DNA from 4 places in the Geobacillus sp. FJAT-46040 genome. Region 2 is predicted to be linked to each of the others. Evidence: predicted binding sites of a transcription regulator. Region 2 holds the regulator's gene; each other region holds the start of a gene.
The links. The regulator Rex, encoded in region 2, represses fermentation and respiration genes when NADH is low (regulators of the CRP and FNR family bind a similar motif). The targets are predictions, from matches to a motif close to TTGTGAAATATTTCACAA.
Positions count from the first base shown of each region.

Region 1: CD000_RS06240 (nitrate reductase subunit alpha) is a predicted target of Rex. The motif match lies at 2,254-2,271, and genes of this name have one in related genera.
Region 3: ric (iron-sulfur cluster repair di-iron protein) is a predicted target of Rex. The motif match lies at 1,338-1,355, and genes of this name have one in related genera.
Region 4: CD000_RS11505 (DUF2249 domain-containing protein) is a predicted target of Rex. The motif match lies at 2,266-2,283, and genes of this name have one in related genera.

Region 1 is NZ_NISS01000001.1:1,183,277-1,187,488, reverse strand. Features, by position in the region: gene CD000_RS06255 (bacteriocin-processing peptidase family protein) at 1-668, opposite strand, end outside; gene CD000_RS06250 (alpha/beta hydrolase) at 814-1,566, opposite strand; gene CD000_RS06245 (metal-dependent hydrolase) at 1,657-2,160, opposite strand; gene CD000_RS06240 (nitrate reductase subunit alpha) at 2,332-4,212, shown strand, end outside.
Region 2 is NZ_NISS01000001.1:2,698,218-2,702,429, reverse strand. Features, by position in the region: gene CD000_RS14340 (ABC-F family ATP-binding cassette domain-containing protein) at 1-1,443, opposite strand, end outside; gene moaC (cyclic pyranopterin monophosphate synthase MoaC) at 1,540-2,028, shown strand; gene CD000_RS14330 (redox-sensing transcriptional repressor Rex) at 2,044-2,685, shown strand; gene tatA (twin-arginine translocase TatA/TatE family subunit) at 2,702-2,854, shown strand; gene tatC (twin-arginine translocase subunit TatC) at 2,875-3,618, shown strand; gene CD000_RS14310 (YdiK family protein) at 3,802-3,981, opposite strand; gene CD000_RS14305 (CPBP family intramembrane glutamic endopeptidase) at 3,978-4,212, opposite strand, start outside.
Region 3 is NZ_NISS01000001.1:2,155,282-2,159,493, forward strand. Features, by position in the region: gene CD000_RS11380 (molybdopterin molybdotransferase MoeA) at 1-168, opposite strand, end outside; gene CD000_RS11385 (methyl-accepting chemotaxis protein) at 218-1,174, opposite strand; gene ric (iron-sulfur cluster repair di-iron protein) at 1,462-2,169, shown strand; gene moaA (GTP 3',8-cyclase MoaA) at 2,257-3,282, opposite strand; gene modB (molybdate ABC transporter permease subunit) at 3,337-3,999, opposite strand.
Region 4 is NZ_NISS01000001.1:2,174,483-2,178,694, forward strand. Features, by position in the region: gene CD000_RS11495 (nitric-oxide reductase large subunit) at 1-1,172, opposite strand, end outside; gene CD000_RS11500 (Crp/Fnr family transcriptional regulator) at 1,405-2,097, shown strand; gene CD000_RS11505 (DUF2249 domain-containing protein) at 2,335-2,568, shown strand; gene CD000_RS11510 (DUF2249 domain-containing protein) at 2,572-2,781, shown strand; gene CD000_RS11515 (hypothetical protein) at 2,778-4,028, shown strand; gene CD000_RS11520 (metal-sulfur cluster assembly factor) at 4,051-4,212, shown strand, end outside.

The DNA of each region.
Region 1 (4,212 bases), 1.5 Mb from region 2:
AACGCCAGCACTTGCGGAAAGCGCCGCCCTCCTTCCTCCAAAACGGCAAGCGCCTCGTGGTGGCGGCCGTCAAGAGCGTACAAATCCGAAAGCAGCAAATAGCACATGTCGCCGCGCTCCGGGTCATCGAGACCGGCGCGAATCACCTGTTCGGCGCGCTTCCGGTCGCCGGTCTCGATATAAAAATAGCCCCACTTGTCATGCATCGGCACCGTCTCATAGCGGGCAACCACATCCATCCATTCGTGCGCCTCATCGATCCGCTGCATATCCAATAAAGCGCGCACCAACGCAAACGCCGCCCGGGCGATCGATTCCCTCGGCTCCTCCACCCGGCCTTCGAGCGCTTCTGTAAGACGCGGGGTGAGCGCCTCTTCCACATCGAGCGGCCGGCGGTTCTCGAGCCACTCATCACACACCCAAGCGAGCGTCTGCAACGTGTTGAACTTCCGGTGGGCGTACCGCGCGACAAGCCCGCTATGCCGGTACATGAGCGCATAATCAAACAGCCGGATGAGTGCCCGAAACGGCTCGATGCTGTCCCATGACGCCATGAGCGGCCGCCATTGAAACAATCCCATGTTTTCTAAATGCGGCCGCACCTGGGCAAGGGCATCCACGATTCGTTTTTCTTCAACGAGCAATGCGATCGGTTTGATATGATTCATACAAAGAAAACTCCCTTATTCTTTTTCCAGCTATTTATAAGTGTAGAACAAGCCCGGCAAAACAGCCACATATTTTTTCACAAAAATACCGACAAACAAAAAATGGCCTCTCCTTTGAACAGGATCAGCCATATACCGATTCGTTTTATCCGGCGTGCTTGGCGAAAAATTCGAGAGACCGTTCAATAATCATCGGTTGATCGTAATCGAGCGTCGCCACATGGTAGCTGTTTCGGAGGCGGACGATCTCTTTCTCCGTCGATGAAATGCCTTGAAAGATGATGTCGGCGTTTCCCGGCGGCACGACGTGATCTTCGTCGGAGACAAAAATCAACGCCGGACAGACGATGCGATCGAGTTTCGCTTTTGTCTGTGCCATCAGCCTAGCCAGCTGAAGAAGCGAAGCGGTCGGCGTTTTCTCGTATGCCAGCTCTTTCACATCCGGATTTTTCAAGTCCGAACCGATCGAATCCAGATACCTCGGCAGCTCGCCCCCGCCCGTCATCCCGGCGGCGATGGCCGGGATGTCGACAGCGGCGTTAATCGGCACGATGCCGCAGATGTCTGGGTGATGTTCCGCCAAATAAAGCGTGAGCGTCCCGCCCATCGACAGCCCGGTGACAAAAATGGTTTGGCATCGTTGTTTCAGCCATCCATATCCTTCTTCGACCGAGGCGACCCAATCGTGGAATGTCGTCCGTTCCATGTCTTCGTAATGCGTTCCGTGCCCTTTTAAGCGCGGCAGGCAAACGGTATAGCCGGCTTTCGCATACGCTTCAGCGAGCGGGCGCATGCTGTGGGGCGTGCCGGTGAATCCGTGCACGAGCAGCACCCCGACCGGCCCGTTTTCGGCGTAAAACGGCTCGGCGCCCGAGAGCACCGGATATTGTTCGCTCATCTTCCTCTCCCCCTTATCTAGTCAAATCCGTTCCTCTCACTATATTCGCCACCGCACCTCTTTTTTCCTTTTTTTTTTGATCGGACGCCGTTACCACATCGACAACCATGACCGCCACCATTCGTGAAACAAGCCGTTGACGCCAAAATAGACGAATGCGATCCAAGCGATGCCAACCAATGCTTTCTCCATCCCTTTTCCCGTCCGATAGAGCGGCACTTTCCACCGCTTGGACGAAAACGGCCAAAACAGCGGCACCCCTTGAACAGAAAAAAAGTCTTCCACAATATGAAACAAGTAGCCGAGCACGAGCCCAGCGGTAAACGGCGACGCCGAGTCGCGCCAGACGAGGGCGGCAAGCACCCCCCAGACGATGAGCGAATGCGTCATGCCGCGATGGCCGAACGCTTCTTTTACTTTCCCCGCGACGCCGAACGAACGGCGGCCGACGTATGACGACGGCTCGTCAATGTCAGGAAGAAGGCTGCCGATGACAAGCCCCGCCGTATAGGCGGCGGTAAACGGCAGCTTTGTATGCGCGGCCGCCGCCGCGCCGAGGCATAATGTGGCAATGACATGGCTGGAGTATCGCAACGAAATCCCCTCAAACTTTTATCGTTTTCCCCATTATACCACAGAAAAGAATATTTGTTCGTTTCTTTGACGGATTTGTGACAATGATGCCAAGTGTGACAAAGTTAACATCGCGTTATTGACATCATGGCTATAGTTAAAAGTACACAACGCTAATAAGGAGTGAAGCAAATGAAACGAAAACGATCCCCTCTTGCCAACCGTTTCAAATATATTCGGCCGATCGAGCGCCAAGCCGACGGCCATAGCGAAACAACCTACGGCGACCGCGCCTGGGAAGATGCGTACCGTCGCCGCTGGCAGCACGACAAAGTCGTCCGCTCGACCCATGGCGTCAACTGCACGGGGTCGTGCAGCTGGAACATTTACGTCAAAAACGGCATCGTCACCTGGGAAGGACAGCAGCTCGACTATCCGTCGACCGGGCCGGATATGCCGGACTTTGAACCGCGCGGCTGCCCGCGCGGCGCGAGCTTCTCATGGTATATGTACAGCCCGCTGCGCGTCAAATACCCGTATGTCCGCGGCATCTTGCTTGACATGTGGCGCGAGGCGCTCTCCCATCATCCAAACAACCCGCTTGAGGCGTGGAAAAGCATCGTTGAAGACCGCGAAAAAGCGAAGCGCTACAAACAGGCGCGCGGGAAGGGCGGATTCGTGCGCGTCAGCTGGGATGAAGCATTGACGCTTGTCGCCGCTTCCTTATTGTATACGGTCGTCAAATATGGACCGGACCGCAACATCGGCTTCTCCCCGATTCCAGCCATGTCGATGGTCAGCCATGCCGCTGGGGCGCGGTTTATGCAGCTGATGGGCGGCCCGATATTAAGCTTCTATGATTGGTACGCCGACTTGCCGCCGGCATCGCCGCAAATTTGGGGCGACCAAACGGACGTGCCGGAATCGAGCGACTGGTACAACGCCGGCTACATCATCACGTGGGGATCAAACGTCCCGCTCACCCGGACTCCGGACGCTCACTTTTTAGCCGAAGTGCGCTACCGCGGCACGAAAGTCGTCTCCGTCAGCCCAGATTACGCCGAGTCGACAAAATTCGCCGACGACTGGCTGTCGGTGAAGCAAGGGACGGACGGCGCCTTGGCGATGGCGATGGGACATGTTATTTTAAACGAATATTACGTCAAACGGACCGTTCCATATTTTGAACGATATGCCAAAACGTACACCGATTTTCCGTTTGTCGTCACCTTAAAACAAAACGGCGGCGCATGGACGGCCGGCCGCTTCTTGTTGGCGAAAGACCTTGGCAAACAAACGAACAATGCCGAATGGAAGCCGGTCATCTATGATGAAAACACCGACTCGTTTGTCGTGCCGAATGGAACGATCGGCGCTCGCTGGGAAGACAAAGGAAAATGGAACTTGCGTCTTGTTGATGAGGAAACAGAACAGCCGCTTGAGCCACGCCTGTCGTTTTTAGGGAGCGAAGATGAAGTCATCTCGATCCAGCTTCCATATTTCACCGCTGAGGGCGGAAAAACGATCGAACGCGCGGTTCCAGTGAAAAAAGTGCAAACCGTAACAGGAGACGTTTACGTCACGACCGTCTATGATTTGATTTTGGCCAACTACGGCATTGACCGCGGCATCGGCGGCACAGTCGCCCGCTCGTACGATGACGAGGTGCCATTCACGCCAGCATGGCAAGAAGCGATCACCGGCGTCGACCGCGAACTCGTCGTGAAAATCGCCCGTGAGTTTGCCGACAACGCGATCGACACAAACGGCCGGTCGATGATCATCGTCGGCGCCGGGATCAACCATTGGTTCAACTCCGATACGATTTACCGCGCCGTCTTGAACCTTGTCTTGTTCGTCGGCGCCCAAGGGGTGAATGGCGGCGGTTGGGCCCATTACGTCGGGCAGGAAAAGCTGCGGCTGGTGGAAGGATGGCAGACAATCGCCACCGCCCGCGACTGGGTCGGACCAGCGAAATTGCAAAACGGCACGTCATTCTTTTACTTTGCGACCGACCAATGGCGCTATGAAGAGCGGCCGGTCGATGAGCTCATCTCACCGCTGGCCAAAAAA
Region 2 (4,212 bases):
GTCTAGATGGTTTGTCGGTTCGTCCAAAAGAAGGACATTTGCTTTTTGCAACATCAGCTTGGCGAGCGAAAGGCGTGCTTTCTCCCCGCCGCTTAAAGCGGAGACCGGTTTTAAAACGTCATCGCCGGAAAACAGGAAGTTGCCGAGCACGGTGCGAATTTCTTTTTCTGTCTTTTCGGGGTAGGCGTCCCACAGCTCGTCAAGCACCCGTTTGTTCGATGACAAATCAGCTTGGTCTTGATCGTAATAGCCGATTTGGACGTTTGCGCCGTAGCGGAGCTCTCCTGTTTGGATAGGGAGTTTTCGGGCGATCGCCTTCAGCAATGTCGACTTGCCGATGCCGTTCGGCCCGACTAGGGCGACGCTTTCGCCGCGCGTGATGCGGAAGCTGATTTGGCGGATGATGGGTGCACCGTCGCCATAGCCAACGGCTATGTCTTCAGCGGTGAGCACTTCATAGCCGCTCGGTCGATCGATCGAGAACGAAAAGGAGGCTGATTTTTCATCGCCGACAGGCCGTTCGAGCCGTTCTATTTTTTCCAGTTGCTTTCGCCGGCTTTGCGCCCGTTTGGCCGTCGAGGCACGGGCGATGTTGCGCTGGATGAAGTCTTGGAGTCGGGCGATTTCTTCTTGCTGTTTCTCGTACCGTCTTAACTCTTGTTCGTATTGCTCGGCCCGCAACTCCAAATAGCGGCTGTAGTTGCCGGCATAGTGTTTGAGCGTGGCATTCGACAGTTCGTATACGTCAGTGACGATTTTGTCTAAAAAGTAGCGGTCGTGGGAAACAACCAGGACGGCACCGGGATAGGCTTGCAAGTACTGCTCCAGCCAAGCGAGCGTCTCAAGATCCAAATGGTTCGTCGGCTCGTCCAAAATCAATAAATCCGGCTTGGACAACAGCAATTTCCCAAGGGCAAGACGCGTCCGCTGTCCGCCGCTTAACGACGAGATCGGCGTTGTTTTATAATCATATGAGGAAAACTGCAGCCCGTGCAAAACGGAGCGGATATCGGCTTCGTATTGGTAGCCGCCTTGTTCTTTGTATTGTTCTTGCAGCTCGTCATACGTTTTCAGCGTTTTTTCATAGCGAGCTGGATCGGCGAGTACGTCTGGGTCGCCGAGTTGCATGCTGAGTTCGGCAAGCTGTTTTTCGAGTCCTAGAAGCGGGGTGAATACCTCAAGCATTTCGTCCCAAATGGAACGCGGCGAGTCGAGCCCGCTGTTTTGCGCCAAATAGCCGATTTTGATATGGTTTGGTTTGATGACTTTGCCGCTGTCGAAAGAGAGTTCACCGGCGATGATTTTCAACAATGTCGATTTTCCTGCTCCGTTGCGGCCGACAAGGGCAATTCGGTCGTGGGACTGTATTTCTAGTTTTATATTCGATAAAATAAGGTCAGCGCCGAAATATTTCGTGAGCCCGTGCACTTGCAAAATGATCATGTCCGTCACCTCGCGAATAGTTTAACGTAAGTCGCGAAAACGGTCAAAGACGAATGATGAAAAATCGTGTATAGTGTATAAATGGAGGAGATTGTATTGTCATCGTTCACTCATTTCAATGAACAAGGGCGCGCGAAAATGGTTGATATTACGCACAAAGAAGATACTGTGCGAGTGGCTGTGGCGCAAACGAGCGTGACTGTCAGCCGGGAAATTTACGAAAAAATGACGAGCAATGCGATCGAGAAAGGGGATGTGCTCGCCGTCGCTCAAGTGGCGGGGGTGATGGCGGCGAAGAAGACAGCTGACCTTATTCCAATGTGTCACCCGCTTATGTTAAAGGGTGTGGACATTGCTTTTGCTTGGGAAAACGATGGAGAAGCGCATAAGCTCGTCATCACGGCAACGGTGAAAACGAAAGGGAGCACAGGAGTGGAAATGGAAGCGCTGACGGCCGCTTCGGTCTGTGCGTTGACGGTGTACGATATGTGCAAGGCGCTTGATAAAGGAATGGTCATCGGTCCGACGTATTTGGTCGAAAAAACGGGCGGGAAGTCTGGCCATTACCGACGGAAAACCGATTAGCTGGGGGATGAGATCATGAGCAACGAACAACCGAAAATTCCGCAGGCAACCGCCAAACGGCTGCCGCTTTACTATCGGTTTTTGAAAAACTTGCACGCTTCCGGCAAGCAACGCGTCTCCTCTGCCGAGTTGAGCGAGGCGGTGAAAGTCGATCCGGCGACGATCCGCCGCGATTTCTCCTATTTTGGTGCGCTTGGTAAAAAGGGATACGGGTATAATGTCAATTATTTGTTGTCGTTTTTCCGCCGGACGCTTGAAGAGGATGAGGTGACCGAAGTCGCCTTGTTTGGCGTCGGCAATTTAGGCACCGCCTTTTTAAACTATAATTTTTCGAAAAACAACAATACGAAAATCGTGATGGCGTTTGATGTCGATGAGCGGAAAGTAGGAACGACAGTCGGCGGGGTGCCGGTCTATCATCTCGATGAGTTGGAGGAGCGGCTTCGCGGCGACATTCCGGTCGCCATTTTAACCGTGCCGGCCGCCGCGGCTCAAGCGCTGACCGACCGCCTTGTCGCCCAAGGAATTAAAGGCATTTTAAACTTTACTCCGGCGCGGTTGAACGTGCCGAACCATATTCGCGTCCATCATATCGATTTAGCCATTGAGCTGCAGTCGCTCGTCTATTTTTTGAAAAACTATCCATCGCCATCGTAAAAGGAGAGAACAACACATGAAATATTTGTTGCTCGTTGCTGCAATTTTGTTGCTGTTTGGCGCGAAAAAGCTGCCGGAATTAGGGCGGTCGTTCGGCCAGTCGCTTCGCGAGTTTAAAGACGCCACAAAAGGGCTCGCTGATGACGAAGAAACGAAAACCGACCGATGACAAGGCAGGATGGAGAAACAATGAATGACAAAGAAATGTCGGTGTATGAGCATCTGGGTGAACTGCGAAAACGGCTCATCATCGTGCTCATCTTTTTTGCTGCGGCGCTTGTCGTTAGTTTCTTTTTTGTCGATGATGTCATTTTGTATTTGCAGCGAACGGCCGAGGCGAAGCATTTGACCATGAACGCCTTCCGCCTCACCGATCCGATTAAAGTGTATTTTCAGTTTGCCTTTGTCATCGCAGCTGTGCTGTCGGCTCCGGTGCTGTTGTATCAAATTTGGGCGTTTGTAAGCCCCGGTCTGTATGAAAAAGAGCGGAAAGTGACGTTAAGCTATATCCCGGCGTCGATCGTTCTTTTTTTAGCAGGCGTCAGCTTCGCTTATTTCGTCTTGTTTCCGTTTGTCGTTCGATTTATGAGCCAGCTGGCTGACCAACTAGGGGTTCAACAAATGATCGGCATTAATGAATATTTTCAGTTTTTGCTTCAGCTCGTGCTGCCGTTTGGCATCGTATTTCAGCTTCCGATTGTTGTGCTGTTTTTTACCCGCTTAGGGCTTATTACGCCGCAGCTTCTTGTTCGCATCCGCAAGTATGCGTATTTAGCGCTGCTTATTTTAGCGGCGGTCATTACGCCGCCGGATGTGTTGTCGCAAGTGATCGTCATGATTCCGCTCACCATTTTGTATGAAGGAAGCATTTGGGTGGCGCGCATCGGCTATCGGAAAGCGCAGCGAGCAGTCGAGCAGGAAGGCAATGAGTGAGGCGGGACGAAAAACATTGAGAGGAAAGCGAGCAAGGCCGGGCCAAACGAAGGGGCTGTCTCAAAAGCCGCAAAACAGGGTTTTGAGGCCGGCCTCTTGTTTTTTTGTTTCCATTTTCACGATATGATCGCCGTCATGGGATTGATGTTCTGGTCCCTTCCCGCGCGAATCACGGGAAGGGGGTCAGCGTTTTGAGGCGAAAAGAAGGCGAAGGGCGGTGCCGAAATCAAAGGCAGCGAGCGCCGCTAAAGCGATGGTGGAGACGTTCCAAACCGTTTCATGAGCACTTTCGATGGCCAAATACGTAAACATTGAGCCTAAGACGAAATACAGAAGCGAAAACAGCCGAGGGTTTCGCATCATAGCCAAACCCTCCAAACGGCGAGCGGCAGCTCGGACTGGCGCATCATTTTCTCAATCTCGTCGGCCAATAGCGTCTGCATGACGACGACGAACGTATTCATGGCGACATGGGCGAAAATCGGTACGAAAATGCGGCCGGTTTTTGCGTATAAAAACGCGAATACCATCCCCATGGATGTGTACAGAAGCAAATGTTCCGGCTCCATATGGACAATGGCAAACAAAAGCGAA
Region 3 (4,212 bases), 540 kb from region 2:
CGGCGAGCGGTCAAATGGCGGCACATCATGGTCAGCACGCAAATCTTCGGCCAAATAGCGGCCATACGACTGGCGAAGCGGCACTGTTTCCTCTTCCCCCACTCCGGCATAACGCATCACCCGATCAATCGCTTCCGATACAGGAATCGGGGTTCGTCTTTCGACCATCTCTCTCTCTCCTTTCGATCATACGGCTGGCGGCAACTATATCGTTCTTTCAACGTTGTTGCCATTGTTGCAGCTGTTTTATGCCTTCTGCCAACTTTTCATCAACGACGCTCGCATCGGCAATATGCCGCAAAATCATCTCCCGCGTTTCGCCAAACAAAGCGGCGGACTGTTCGAGCTCTTTCCTCACTTTATCCGCATAGCGGTATTGTTCCTGAATATAGTTTAGCACGTCTTGGGCTCGATTTTCGACTTGATCGATCAGCTCCATCATCGCCGACCATTTGCGAGCTGTATGGATGCTCATTTGGACAACCGTTTCGATCAAAGATGAAATGGCTTCCGTTTGCTCTAGCGACCGTTCGATTTCCTGCTGCACAGCGTCAGTTAGCTGGTGAATCGTTTCCGTGCTGTCCGCCGTATGCTCAGCCAATTTCCTCACTTCAGCGGCGACGACGGAAAACCCTTTGCCATGCTCCCCGGCGCGAGCGGCTTCGATCGAGGCGTTTAACGCGATCAAATTCGTCTGGCCAGCGATTTCTTTGATCACTTTCACAATTTGTTCAATTTCTTGCGAGCGGCCGCGCAACCGATGCATCGCGGCCGATGTCGTTTCCATCTCACTGCCGAGCCGCCCCATCGCCTGCTCCATTTCTTCCGACATGCGGATACCTTCTTTTGCGGCTGCGACCATCTGACCCGCCGTCTCCACCAATGCGTTCCCTTGTTCGCATAAACGGTCGGAAATCGCATATGATGACTTGCTGAGCGTACTGACATTATCAACCTTTTCTTTCGTTCGGTCAACCAGCTGGCCTAATACATGGTGTTGCCCGTTGACCACCTCATGCTGGTGAACGATTTCCTGCAACTCCCCGAGCAATCCTGCCACCGTCTCATGAATGGCTTCCTTTTGTCTCGTGAGCTCTTCTTTCATCTCAGCGAGTTGCCGCTCCAGTTCTGTTTTTTCCTCCTCCCACTGCCTTCCCTTCACCAACGCCCACATATCCGTCTTCCCTTTTCCTTCTCTTGATTGGCTTCTGTTGTCAACACGTTGTATGTTATCTGCTGAACATGTCCGTTCTCATCCACGAAAGCAGACACCGCCTCTGCAAAGAGTCAGCAGAAGTCTGCTTTTTTTCATTGTACGATAAAGAAGAAACGTGCTGTTGTGACGTTTATCACATGGATCGATGTCCACTTTTTTTTACGTATGTGAGATCCGTCACAACACCTTCGCGGAAAACACGGTATGCTGAAGCTGTAACGATTGGATCAATGGAGGGATGATGAATGGAACAGCGGTTTACTGAACAATCATTGATTGGCGATATTGTTACTCAATTTCCGAAAGCAGCTGATTTGTTTAAAGCGCGGCGCATCGATTTTTGCTGCGGCGGACAGCGTCCGTTAAAAGAAGCGATCGAAGAGCTCGGACTTGATGGCGAAGCGCTTCTTCGCGAGCTGAACACCCTTTACGCGGAAGCGCAAAACAAGCCGACCGGAAATTGGAGTGAAGCGCCGCTAGCCGACTTGGTCGATCATATCATCAACACGCACCACCGCTATTTGAACGAGGAACTGCCGCAGCTCAGCCCGTATGTCACGAAAGTATTGCGCGTACACGGCATGCACCATCCGCATCTTTCCCGCGTGCATAAACTGTTTCATGAGTTAAAAACAGAACTCGAGCAGCATCTCATTAAAGAGGAAACGGGAGCGTTCCCGCTCATTTTGCAATTTGCCGACAACCCATCGCCGGAGAACCGGGAGGCGGTCGAGCGGGCCGTTCGCGAACTGGTCAATGAGCATGACGCAGCCGGTGATTTGATGAAAGAAATTCGTGAAATCACAAACGACTTCACCCCGCCAGAAGACGCGTGCGGCACGTATCGCCTCGTCTACAACCGGCTGGCCGCGCTTGAAGACGATTTGTTTACCCACATCCATTTGGAAAACAACATCCTCTTCCCGCGCGTGTTGGCGGCGGTGAAGGTTTAAAGGAAGAAAGACGCCGATTCGCACTTCCGAAAACATAAACCAAAAACGGGATCGCTTCTTCTATGGAAAGAGCGCTCCCGTTTTTCTTCATCCCCCAATATACGACATTTCAATTTTCGGGCGCTGTTTCGCTGTCTCTGCCGTCCGTTCTTCTGAATAGCGGTCTGTCCGCTCGCTCCAGATGGCGGCGATCAGCGCCTTCAGCTCTTCTTTCCCCGCGCCGGCGCGCAGTTTGTCTTTCAACGACACGCCCTCAGAAGCAAACAAACACGTGTACAGCTTGCCATCGGCGGAAATGCGCGCCCTCGTGCAGCTCCGGCAAAACGTTTCCGTCACCGAGGCGATAAAGCCGACTTCTACGTTCGTGCCCGCGTACCGGTAGCGGCTCGCCACTTCGCCGAAGTACGCTTTTTCAACCGGTTCGAGCGGATGTATGGCGTTGATTTGTTCATACATCTCTTTTTTCGTCACGACATGGGAGTAATCCCAGCCGTTCGTGGTGCCGACGTCCATAAATTCAATGAGGCGGAGCGGAATGCCTTGTTCTTTGAAATAGGCCGCCATCGGCACGATTTGCGAGTCGTTCCACCCTTTTTTGACGACCATGTTCACCTTGACGCCGAGCCCCGCCGCCCGGGCGGCTTCGATGCCTTTTAACACCGGGGTGACGCCGACGCCGATGCCGTTCATTTTTCGGAAAATGTCATCATCCAACGCATCCAAGCTGACGTTGACGCGCTTCAACCCGGCTTCTTTCAGCCGCTGCGCCCATTTCACTAAATGGACGCCATTGGTCGTCAAGCCGATATCGCGCAGGCCGGGAATCGCAGACAGCCGCGCAACAAGCGCGTCCAAATCGCGCCTTAAGAGCGGTTCGCCGCCCGTCAAGCGGATTTTTTCGACGCCAAGCTCGACAAAGCATTCCGAAAGAAGCGCCATTTCCTCGACCGTCAACAGCTCGCCTTCCGCCAAAAAGCGAAAATTCGGCCCGAACACTTCGGCCGGCATGCAATAGACGCAGCGAAAATTGCATTGGTCGATCACTGATAACCGCAAGTCGCGAAGCGGGCGGGACAGGCGGTCCATGACGTTCGTTCGGTTGCGCTCGCTCATCGCGCTCCCTCCTTTCTGTTTCGTTCGCCTCATGATGTTGCCAGGCGGCTTTGTTTATTCTCGTAAACGACCGAGTTTCGTCGCAAAGACCAATAAACTGAATGACAATCCGATCGTGACCGCCACCCATGCCCACGCTAACTCCATTCGCCCCGATTCCATGGCCATATAGACGGCGGTCGGGATCGTTTGCGTTTTTCCTGGAATATTGCCGGCAAACATGAGTGTTGCGCCAAACTCCCCGAGGCTGCGGGCAAACGACAGCACCGCTCCGGATAATAGTGCGTGTCTGGCAAGCGGCAGCGAAATATGCCAAAAGACTTGGCGCTCATTCGCCCCATCGATGCGCGCCGCCCCTTCAATGGTTGGATCGACCGCTTCGAGCCCGGTTTTGGCCGCCTGATACATGAGCGGGAATGACACGACCACGGCGGCCATCACCGCGGCACCGGGCGTAAACAGTACGGTCGTATGAAACGACGCCTCGATCCACTGGCCGATGGGGCTATGTCGGCCAAACAAGACGACGAGCAAAAAACCGACGACCGACGGCGGCAACACGAGCGGCAACATAAACACCGTCTCCACCACCGTCTTGCCGCGAAACCGGCGGCGCGCCATCCGCTTCGCCGCCGCTGTCCCTAAGACCGCGACAATCAAGCCGGCGAGGAGCGATACTTTGATCGATAACCAAACCGGTGACCAAAACGATGTCATAGGTCAGCCTCTCTTTGTTCCATCTCCATCCTACTATACGAAAACGAGCAGGCAAACGCTGTGACACTGCTCACATTGATTGTATCATATGGGAGGGGAAATCTGGGTTAGAAAAATTTGTGACAACCTGCACAAAAAAAGTGACAAACGGTGATTTTTTTCACTCTGTCCTTACTGTGGTGTTTTTTACAATAGAAGCAGCCGAACAAATGG
Region 4 (4,212 bases), 520 kb from region 2:
TCGACGAGCAACCCTTGCTTTTTCGGTTCTTGCCCGCCGACAAGCGGAGCGATGAAAATCCCCATGCCGAGCCAAGCGGTGGCAATCCAGAAAATCGCCAGCTGCAAATGATACCCTTTGGCGATGTTAAACGGTAATATGTCGTAGATCCATTTGATGCCAAAAAAGCTGTCTGGTTCCGTATAGTAGTGGGCAAGCAATGCCCCGAACATCGTTTGGACGAAAAAGAGCGCCGATACGACGACGAAATATTTGCCCGCTTTCACCTGCGACGGAGTCAGCGGCTGCCGCCGCAAATCGATGACCGGAAACTTCCCTGCGGCATACGCTTCTTGCATGCTTAATTGGTAACGATAGAACACATACAAAATGATCCCGACAAACAAAATCAAAACCGTGACGCTGACGCCGCTCCACCATACCGCAGAAAACGACATCGTATTGCCGGCGTCCTCATAGTACGGCCAGTTGTTCGTATACGTAATCTCGTCGCCAATTCTTAGCGTGCTCGACAACCAGGCGGTCCAGAAGAAAAAGTCGGCAATTTGCTGGATTTGGTCGCCGTCCGCGACCCAAGCACGGCCTGATTTTGGCATGTCGCTTTCTTTGATCAATCCTTTTTTCAATCCCCAACCATCGCCATTGGTGAACACGTCGCGGTAATAGTCGCGCACTTTTTCCAACCCGTATACTTGCGCATCTGTCAGGACGAGAACATCCGTAACCGGGTTGTAGCGATTTTTTCGCATTTCCTTGATGACTTGTTCGCGGATGATCGTTTTCTCATCGGCGGTTAAATCGGCAAACGGTTTGTGATACCGCTCTTTTGCTTTGTAATCTTGCATGCCTTCCGTATAAATTTTCAACGCTTCCGCCGTATAGTCCGGCCCCATATACGACCCATGCCCAAGCACGGTTCCGTAATCCATCAGCCCGTATTTTTGGAAGACGGCCTGCCCGCCGATGATCGTTTCTTTCGTCATCAACACTTGGCCGTCTTCACTGCGCACTTCCTTCGGCCTCGGCGCCATTTCTTTAAAAATCCAATATCCGCCGACAAGCAGGACGGTAAAGCTGATCACAATAGTGAAAATGAGAATCGATTTGAGAAAACTGTTGGTCGTTTGCCGCCCCGGCCGCATGTTGGGGCGAACGGATCGATGAACTTCCATATGAGCCAACCTCCTTCTTGTTTGTTCGCCCCCATTGTAGCGCGCTGATCGTTCGGCGGTTTGTGAGCCGGGGCAAATGTCCGTTATGATTTATATCACAGCTTTATGGCGTGAGAATGTATACAATGAAGGCAGAAAAGGCCAAACGGCGCGGATGTTCAAAAAGAGAAAAGCATCGATGCTCTGTTGACAGCCGCCACACTTTTGTCACATTTCCAAAGGAGAGAACGCCATGGCGAACCATTGGATGAAAGACCGCTTAAAAGCTGTTCCGTTGTTTCGTGAACTGTCCGATTACGAGCTTGATTCGCTGGTTGCCATTTCCCACGTGCGCGTTTACAAGCCGCGGACGTTTGTCTTTATGCAAGGCGACCCGCTCGAGCGAGTCTATTTCATTCATTCCGGCACGGTAAAAATTTATAAAACGGACTTCAGCGGGAAAGAACAAATCGTTTCGATTTTGCAGACGGGAGAAATGTTTCCGCATGCCGGCTTTTTCTTAAAAGGCACCTATCCGGCCCACGCCGAAGTGGTCGAGGAAGCGACATTGATCGCGATCCCGATCCACGATTTCGAACAAGTGCTGATGGCGAGCCCTGAACTTTGCATAAAACTGTTTCGCGTCATGGGCGAAAAAATCGTTGATTTGCAAAACCGGCTCGAAGCGCAAGTGCTCCATAATACGTACGAACAAATCGTGTTGCTTTTGTTGCGGCTGACGCGCACGAACGCCGTCAAACAAGGGAAGTGGCACCGTCTCACCGTCCATGTGACAAACCGCGAGCTGGCCAACATGATCGGCACCGCCCGGGAAACGGTCAGCCGGACGTTGAGCCAGCTGAAACGGAAAGGGCTGATTGACGTCGACGAACACGGCTTTTATTTGATTGACCGCGAAGGGCTCGAACAAGAAATCTTTTTCTAACTCCTTTTTCCCCATCGTCCGGCACCGGTCGGGATGCGCAATGGAGCTGATGGGGTTTCCTTTCAAACATTTCGGCAAGCCCATCTTTCTGGAACATGCTATTCCGCCCTTTCAAACGAAAACGAAACCTTTTTTCCAAAGTGGAATATGTCATGTTTCGGCCGAAAGATGTGAGCTATATCACAACATTCCACAGTGAAAATGATTATCATGATAGTCAAAAAGGAGGGAAAGCGCATGGGTGTGACGATTGAACTCGATGTACGCGAAGATTTGCGGCAAAAGCGGGAACCGTTTGAAAAAATTATGAACGCCATCAAGCCGCTGCAGCCGGGCGATACGTTCATTTTACACGCCCCGTTCAAGCCGCTGCCGTTGTTTCCGATTATGAAAGCGAAAGGATTTACGTACGAGGCCGAACAAATCGAGAAAAAACATTGGAGAGTAACGTTTGTCAAACAGGGGGGATGACCGATGATCCTCGATAACCGCGGACTCGAGCCGCCGCAGCCAATGATGCGGACGCTCGCTGCCCTCGCTAAGCTGAATCCTGGGGAGACGCTGACGATCATTAACGATCGCCGCCCGATGTTTTTGTACGAGCAGCTTGACGAGCTTGGCTACCGGCACGAGACGGTCGCACGCGAAGACGGCAGTTTTGAAATCCGCATTACGAAAGGATGAGCAACGTGTTTCCTACTCGCACGGGGACGGAAACAGACGTCCGTCTTCCGTTCTCGTTTATCATGTTCGCCGTGTTGGCGTTCGCCGCGTCGCAGCTTATGTTGCTTGGAGCGATTCCCTCACTTAGCAGCGGCGCGTTCCGGCTGCCGTTCGTGTGGGCGGCGGCCCACCTGGCGTTGCTTGGCTTTGCATTGATGACGGCCATGGGGGCGATGTACCAGCTCGTTCCGGTCGCCTTTTTGACGCCGATTTGGAGCGAGCGGCTCGGTTTTTGGCAGTTTGCGATCACCGCTCTCGGCATCGTCGCCTTTGCCGCCAGTTTAGCGTTTACGCCAAACCAGGCGTTTCTCCCTGGCTTGCTTCTGCTGTTCGGCATCGTGCTGTTTGTCTGGCAAATGGCGATGACATTAAAACAACAAAAAAACAAAACGATCATGACGCTGTTTGTCGCGACTTCCTTGTTGTTTTTGCTGCTGACGGGCGCCGCCGGAGGGCTGCTTGCCTTTCACTTTTTCGCCGCCACAGGCGCCAACAGTCATGAAACGGTGTTCGGCTTGCATGTGCTGTTCGGGCTGTGCGGCTGGTTCACACTGCTCATCATAGGCTTTTCGTACAAAATGGTGCCGATGTTCTCGCTCGCCCACGGCTTTTCGCTGCGGCCGGCGCGTTACGTCTATGCGCTGTACATCAGCGGGATTGCTGTGGCGTTCGCCAGCTTATTCTTGCGAAGCCACGCATGGCTTGCAGCCGGTGCAGCCTTGCTCATGAGCGGATTCGTTGTTTTCGCCTGGCATATCCGCGCCATGTTGCAAAAGCGGATGAAAAAAACGCTTGACCGCCCGTTCCGCTTTTCGCTTTCGGCCATCGTCATCGGCCTTGTGCTGCACGTTGCCGCCTTTGTCGCCATCGTCGTCGGCAGCGGACGGCTGCTTGGCATCATTGTTTATCTATTCATTGTCGGCTGGATTCTCTTCAGCATCGTCGGCTATTTGTTCAAAATCGTGCCGTTTTTATGGTGGACGCATCGCTACAGCGAAAAAGTCGGCCAACAAAACGTGCCGACGTTAAAACAAATGATGAATGAGCGAGCCGTCACCGTCCAATGCCGCCTATGGCTCATCGCCCTCGCGCTGGCGGCCGTTGCGCTTGCTGTCGCGAGCGTGCCGCTGTTCGCCATCACTCAAGTGCTGTTGGCTGGATTAAGCGTTGCCTTTGCCGGAACGATTTTAACGGTCTTCCGAAAATAAGCGAATGAGGAGGAAAAGAACGATGGATGTCCGCGAACTTGCCATTCAACAGCTGAAAACGGTCCTTGATCCGGAGCTCGGCATTAACGTCGTCGATTTAGGGTTGATTTATGACTTAAAAATCGAAGATGGGCATATCAATGTCCTGATGACGCTCACGACCCCCGGCTGCCCGCTTCACGAC